2 regions of the Sulfitobacter sp. W074 genome follow, and region 2 is predicted to be linked to the other one. Evidence: riboswitches for the same ligand, from Rfam matches in the RefSeq annotation. Region 2 holds a riboswitch; the other holds the start of a gene.
What was found. A riboswitch is a leader RNA that binds a small molecule or an ion and turns the genes downstream of it on or off. The one in region 2 is predicted to bind thiamine pyrophosphate.
Positions count from the first base shown of each region.

Region 1: another riboswitch for thiamine pyrophosphate. It lies ahead of thiB (thiamine ABC transporter substrate binding subunit); the one in region 2 lies ahead of thiD (bifunctional hydroxymethylpyrimidine kinase/phosphomethylpyrimidine kinase).

Region 1 covers NZ_CP081130.1:199,403-202,802, forward strand. Annotated here, with positions in the region: gene K3762_RS00940 (DMT family transporter) at 1-483, opposite strand, end outside; gene aroC (chorismate synthase) at 494-1,603, opposite strand; TPP riboswitch at 1,696-1,797, shown strand; gene thiB (thiamine ABC transporter substrate binding subunit) at 1,832-2,809, shown strand; gene K3762_RS00955 (thiamine/thiamine pyrophosphate ABC transporter permease ThiP) at 2,785-3,400, shown strand, end outside.
Region 2 covers NZ_CP081130.1:1,545,681-1,549,080, forward strand. Annotated here, with positions in the region: gene K3762_RS07655 (FAD-dependent oxidoreductase) at 1-265, opposite strand, end outside; gene thiD (bifunctional hydroxymethylpyrimidine kinase/phosphomethylpyrimidine kinase) at 258-1,061, opposite strand; TPP riboswitch at 1,128-1,224, opposite strand; gene K3762_RS07665 (error-prone DNA polymerase) at 1,336-3,400, opposite strand, start outside.

The DNA.
Region 1 (3,400 bases), 1.3 Mb from region 2:
AATCGTGGCTGTCTGTTCCATCGTACCGATGCTGCTGAAACGCGGCCAGAGGATGATCATCACCCCGACCAGCCCGATCGCCACGGCAGTCACGCGGATCAGACGGATCTGTTCGCCCAGCAACACGGCGGCAAGGATCACAGTGAAAATCGGTGTGGCAAAGCCGATGGCGGTGACCTCGGGCAGGGGCAGCAGGCCAAGGCCGGTAAAGGTCAGCCCCATTGCCGTGGTGCCGAAAAGCCCGCGCCAGACATGGCCCATCGGGTTTTTCGTCTTCAGCCCGCTTTTCAGTTTGCCGCGTTGCGCCAGCCAGATCAGGATCACCGGAATGGCAAAGAAGGAGCGGAAGAAGACCGACTCGCCCGCGGGCACATCGTCGGCCAGCGATTTGATGATCGCAGACATGCAGGTAAAGAGCAGGATCGCCGTGATCTTCAGCCCGACGCCAAGGGCGGGGCGGGCGGAGAAATCATCGACTTTCATGCTCTGGTCCTCATGCTTCGGGGCCGATCCGTCCGCGGTTAGTGCCGATCTGACCGCGGTGCAGCAGCAGGTGATCCAGCAGCACGCAGGCCATCATCGCCTCGCCCACCGGCACCGCGCGGATACCAACACAGGGATCATGGCGGCCTTTGGTGATGATCTCGGTCTCTTCGCCTTGTTTGGTGATGGTGCGCCGCGTGGTCAGGATACTTGAGGTCGGCTTCACCGCGAAACGCACGACCACATCCTGCCCGGTGCTGATCCCGCCCAAGATGCCGCCCGCATGGTTGGAGGAATATTCCGGCCCCTCTGGCCCCATGGTGATCTCGTCCGCGTTCAGCTCTCCGGTCAGCATCGCGGCTGACATGCCTTCGCCGATTTCCACGCCTTTGACGGCATTGATGCTCATCATCGCGGCGGCCAGATCGGTGTCGAGCTTGCCATAGACCGGCGCGCCGAGCCCCGCAGGCACGCCGCGCGCGGTGACTTCGATGATCGCACCCACGCTGCTGCCGGACTTGCGCAGCCCGTCGAGATACGCGGCCCAGTCGTCCGCCGCCTTGGCATCGGGCACCCAAAACGGGTTCTGCTCGATCTGGTCCCAATCGAACGCATCCCGGTCGATCTTATGCGGACCCATCTGCACCATATAGCCGGTGATCTGCAGGTTCGGGGCCAGCGCCTTGATCGCCTCGCGCGCCAGACCGCCCGCCGCCACCCGCGCCGCCGTTTCGCGCGCCGAGGAACGCCCACCCCCGCGATAGTCGCGGATGCCGTATTTCTGGAAATAGGTGATGTCGGCATGACCGGGGCGGAACTTGTCCTTGATATCGCCGTAGTCTTTGGAGCGCTGATCGGTGTTTTCGATCATCAACTGGATCGGCGTGCCTGTCGTGACGCCCTCAAAGGTGCCCGACAGAATCCGCACCTCATCCGCCTCACGCCGCTGCGTGGTGTATTTGTTCTGGCCCGGTTTGCGCTTGTCCAACCACTGCTGGATCATGCCCTCGTCAATCGGCACGCCGGGGGGGCAGCCATCAATCGTGGCGCCAAGGGCGGGACCGTGGCTTTCGCCCCATGTGGTGACCCGGTAAAGATGGCCAAAGCTGTTGATCGACATGGGCGGACCTCCTGTTGTCAAACCCTTAGCCGGGGCAGCGCCCTGCCTCAAGGGGATTTGCCTTGCCAATTGTGTGGGGGGCATCTACCCCTGACGCTACCTCGGGGGGCCTTTGGGCTGAGATGTACGTGTTGTGCGGACCCGTTGAACCTGAACCGGTTAACACCGGCGGAGGGAAGGTCCGGACAGACATCCACCTTTTACCTTTCGCCGCAAAAGGAGGATGCAATGAAGTATCTTACACTTGCTGCGGGCGTCTTGGGCGCATCGGCTGCATGGGCCGAAACGCCTGAATTGACGGTCTATACCTACGACAGTTTCGTCACCGAATGGGGCCCCGGCCCGGCCATCGAAGAGGGGTTCGAGGCCGAATGCGGCTGCGACCTGAAATTCGTTGGCATGGGCGATGGCGCGGCACTGCTGGCGCGGCTCAAGCTTGAGGGCGCGCGCTCTGACGCGGATATCGTACTGGGGCTCGACACCAGCCTTGTCGCGGCGGCGAAGGAGACTGAGCTGTTCGCGCCGAGCGGGTTGCAGGCTGACTATGATCTGCCGATCACTTGGGAAGATGACGTCTTCGTCCCCTATGACTGGGGCTACTTCGCTTTTGTCCATGGCACGGACCTCTCCGCGCCCACCGATTTCAAAGCGCTGGCCGAGAGCGATTTGAAGATCGTCATCCAAGACCCGCGCTCCTCAACCCCCGGTCTGGGTCTGCTGATGTGGGTCAAAACGGCCTATGGCGATGAGGCGCCCGAGGTTTGGGCAGGACTGGCGGATAACGTCGTGACCGTCACCAAGGGCTGGTCCGAGGCCTACGGCCTGTTCCTCGAAGGCGAGGCCGACATGGTGCTGAGCTACACCACATCCCCCGCCTATCACCTGATCGCAGAGGAGGATGACAGCAAGACAGCGGCGCTGTTTGACGAAGGCCACTACATGCAGATCGAAGTGGCGGGGAAGCTCGCGGGGTCGGATCAGCCGGAGCTGGCCGATCAGTTTCTGCAATACCTCGTCTCTGACGCCGCGCAATCGGTGCTGCCGACGACCAACTGGATGTACCCCGCCGTGACGCCCGAAGGCGGTCTGCCCGAAGGGTTTGACGGGATGATCCAGCCCGGCAAGGCGCTGTTGGTGCCGAACGGCGAAGTCCCCGCGCTCCGTGAAGAGGCTTTGGACGAATGGCTGACCGCGCTGTCGCGCTAAGCAGCAAGACGGGGCTTTTCGCCGCCGCTCTGGTCGCGGGCCTGATCCTCGCCGCCCTGGTCGCCGTTTTCATGGCGGCCGATGTGGGGGCAGGGCTCGGCGCGGCGGACTGGGCGGCGGTGCGTTTTACCGTGACGCAGGCGGTCTGGTCGGCGGTGCTGTCTGTGCTGCTGGCCGTGCCGGTGGCCCGCGCCTTGGCGCGGCGGCAGTTTTGGGGGCGTGGGGCGTTGATCACATTGCTCGGCGCGCCGTTTATCCTGCCGGTGATCGTGGCGGTGCTGGGGCTGCTGACGGTCTTTGGCCGCTCGGGCGTGCTGAACCAATTTGGCGCGGCTCTGGGCCTGCCGCCCGTGTCGATCTACGGGCTGCATGGCGTCGTTCTGGCCCATGTTTTCTTTAATCTTCCGCTGGCGACACGGCTTTTGCTGCAAGGCTGGCAGAGCATACCGTCCGAGCGGTTTCGACTGGCCGGGCAGCTACAAATGACGCCGCGGGCGCTGTTTCTGGCGCTGGAATGGCCGATGCTGCGGCAGGTGCTGCCCGGCGTGGCGGCGCTGATCTTCGTGATTTGTCTGACCAGTTTTGCCGTGG
Region 2 (3,400 bases):
GGGCGAGGACCAGCGTGCCCCTATGGGTGACCTCGGTGATCTCAGACCAGAGCGCCGCGGCACGCCGCCCGTTGGTCACCACCGCAGGCTCGCTCAGCGCGCCTTCGCAGAAGGGGGCGAGCATCCCGCCCGCCCACCATGAACAGCCATGCGGCCCGGGCGTGCCTTTGCGGTCGACCAACCGGGGCCGCAGCCCCTGCGCCAGACAGGCCCGCGCGGCCCAAAGCCCCGCAACGCCTGCGCCGATGATGGTGACGTCACTCATGGGGCCAAACCGCGTGGAAATGATGCACCGGGCCGTGGCCATGCCCAATGTTCAGCGCATCCGCCGCGGCAATGGCGCGTTGCAGATAGGCATGCGCAGCCTGCACGGCCTGCGGCAACGTTTGCCCCCGCGCCAGCCCCGCGGCGATGGCGGCGGAAAGGGTGCAGCCGGTGCCGTGGGTGTTGGCGGTGTGCTGGCGGGGCGCGGAAAGGCGCAGGGTTTCAGCCGCGGTGATCAGCAGATCGACGCAGGTCTCCCCCTTGCCATGCCCGCCCTTCATCAGCACCGCGCCGGGACCGGCAGAGAGCAGGGCGCGGCCCTGTTCCAGCATGGTGGCCTCATTGGTGGCTTCCGGCCTGTCCAGCAGCCGTGCGGCCTCGGGCAGGTTTGGCGTTAGTACATGGGCCAAGGGCAGCATCCGGTCGCGCAGTGTCGCCACCGCCTCGGCAGAGAGCAGCGCATCGCCGGATTTTGCCACCATCACCGGGTCGAGCACCACAGGCGCGGCGCAGCCCGCCAGCCCCTCGGCCACGGCAGTGATCGTTTCAGGATCGCCCAACATGCCGATTTTCACCGCACCGATCGCCAGATCGTCAAAGACCGCCGCCATCTGCGCCCGGATCATCGCGGGAGAGATCATCTCAACCCCGGTCACCGCGCGTGTGTTCTGCGCCGTCACGGCGGTGAGCACGCTGGCCCCATAGACGCCAAGCGCGCTGAAGGTCTTCAGATCGGCCTGAATCCCCGCCCCGCCGCCGCTGTCGGACCCCGCAATCGTCAGTGCTTGAAAAGCCATTTGGCCCCCATGTGTTAGATGGGCCAAGGGCGTGTGGATACGGGATAAACGACGGGCCGCGTGGGGCCGATGCTTGGTTCCGTTCCCTACGCCGGTACGACCCGGATCAGGTTCGATGGGTCGGTTTTCACCTCTCAGCCTTGCGGCACCCCAACGGATTGCGGGCAGGCTAGCGAGGCGGGCTGGCAGGGTCAACTGGTGATGGTTAATTTATGAGTTGTCGTTCTGTATCAACTATTTGCGAGTCACACTTCATCAAATACATGAAGATTCGTTAATGAAAATCCCGCGACTTCGGGATCACACGCGCGTCGCGCGGATGGCTATGCATCGCCACCTGACCGGGCAGCGGATGGGTCGGGTGATCACCCCGCGTGGTGATGCCGGGCATCGGTGCGTCCGACAGCGAAGCAAGCCTGTCAGAGCGGTCCTTAAGCCGGTCGGCCACCACATGGATCACCCGCCCGTCGGTCTGCACGCGCCCTTCGACCACCAGCAGCCGCGCGGCCATGATCGTGGGGCGGTAAAGCTTGAACATATTAGGCCAGATCACGAGGTTCGCCACGCCGCATTCATCCTCCAGCGTGATGAAACAGACCCCCTTGGCGCTGCCCGGCTTTTGCCGCACCAGCACCAGCCCGGCGAGCTTGACCCGTCGCCCATGCCCCATGCGTGCCAAATCGCGGGCCGAAGCAAACCCCTGCGCGGCGAGGCTGGAGCGGTAAAAGGACATCGGATGCGCCTTCAGCGACAGGCGCAGCGTTTGGTAGTCGGCCACGACCTGTTCGGCCTTCGGCATCACCGGCAAGGTGACCTCCGGCTCCGGCCCCTGAGCCGCGGCCTCCGCATGGTCAAAGATCGGCAAGGCGGGCGCGTCGCGCAGCCCTTGGGCCTGCCAGAGCGCCTGACGCCGGTCGATCCCCATGCTGCGCATCGTGTCGGCGGCGGCCAGTTGACGGATCGCCTTGGCATCGAGCCCGGCGCGAGACTTGAGGTCTTCGACATCCGCAAAAGGCGCCTCGCGCCGGTCCATGATCCGCGCGGCGGCTTTTTCCTGCAACCCGTCCACCATGCGCAGCCCCAGCCGCAGGGCAAAACCGTCGCCGCAGGGCTCCAGCGTGCAGTTCCAGTCGGAGTAATTCACATCAACCGCGCGCACCTCGACCTGATGCTCGCGGGCGTCGCGCACGATCTGGGCGGGGGCGTAAAACCCCATCGGCTGCGAGTTCAGCAGCGCGCAGGCAAAGGCCGCCGGGTAGTGGCATTTCATCCATGAGGACACATAGACCAGCTTGGCAAAACTCGCCGCATGGCTCTCGGGGAAGCCATATTCGCCGAACCCCTTGATCTGGTCAAAACAGCGCTGCGCAAAGACCGGGTCATAGCCGCGGTTGGTCATCCGGCCCACCATCTTGTCTTGTAGCTTTTCAATCGTCCCGCGCGAGCGGAAGGTGGCCATGGCCTTGCGCAGCTCGTTCGCCTCGGTCGGGGAAAACTGTGCCGCGTCGATGGATATCTTCATCGCCTGTTCTTGAAAGATCGGCACGCCCAGCGTCCGGCTGAGGATGCTGAACAACTCGTCCTGCGGATAGGCCGGGCCGGGGGCGGGGTAGACGACGCTCTCCATCCCCTGGCGGCGGCGCAGGTAGGGGTGGACCATGTCGCCTTGGATCGGGCCGGGGCGGACGATGGCGACCTCGATCACCAGATCATAGAACACGCGGGGGCGCAGCTTCGGCAGCATCGCCATCTGCGCGCGGCTTTCGACCTGAAAGACGCCCAGACTGTCGCCCCGGCAGAGCATGTCGTAGGTGGGTCGCCCTGTGGCGTCGTCCTCGTGATCCTCCACCGGGACCGTGGCCAGTTCCAGCGGGCGGTCGTAATGCGCCTCGATCAGATCAAAGCATTTGGCGATGCAGGTGAGCATGCCAAGGGCGAGGATATCGACCTTGAAGATTTGCAGCGCGTCGATGTCGTCCTTGTCCCATTCGATGAAACTGCGCTCGGGCATGGCGCCGTTGCCGATGGGGACGATCTCGGTCAGGGGGCGTTCGGTCAGGATGAAACCGCCGACGTGCTGGCTCAGGTGGCGCGGCATGCCGATCATCTGGGAGGCCAGTTTCAGCACCATGCGCAGATAGGGATCTGACAGGTCCAACCCCGCCTCGCGGGCGCGGTCATCGTCCATCTGGCCCTCGAAACTGCCCCAGATCGTGCCCGCGAGTTTTGAGGTCACGTCTTCCGACAGCCCCATCGCCTTGCCGACCTCGCGAATGGCCGAGCGTGGGCGGTAGTGGATCACCGTGGCGCAGAGCCCGGCGCGGTGGCGGCCATATTTG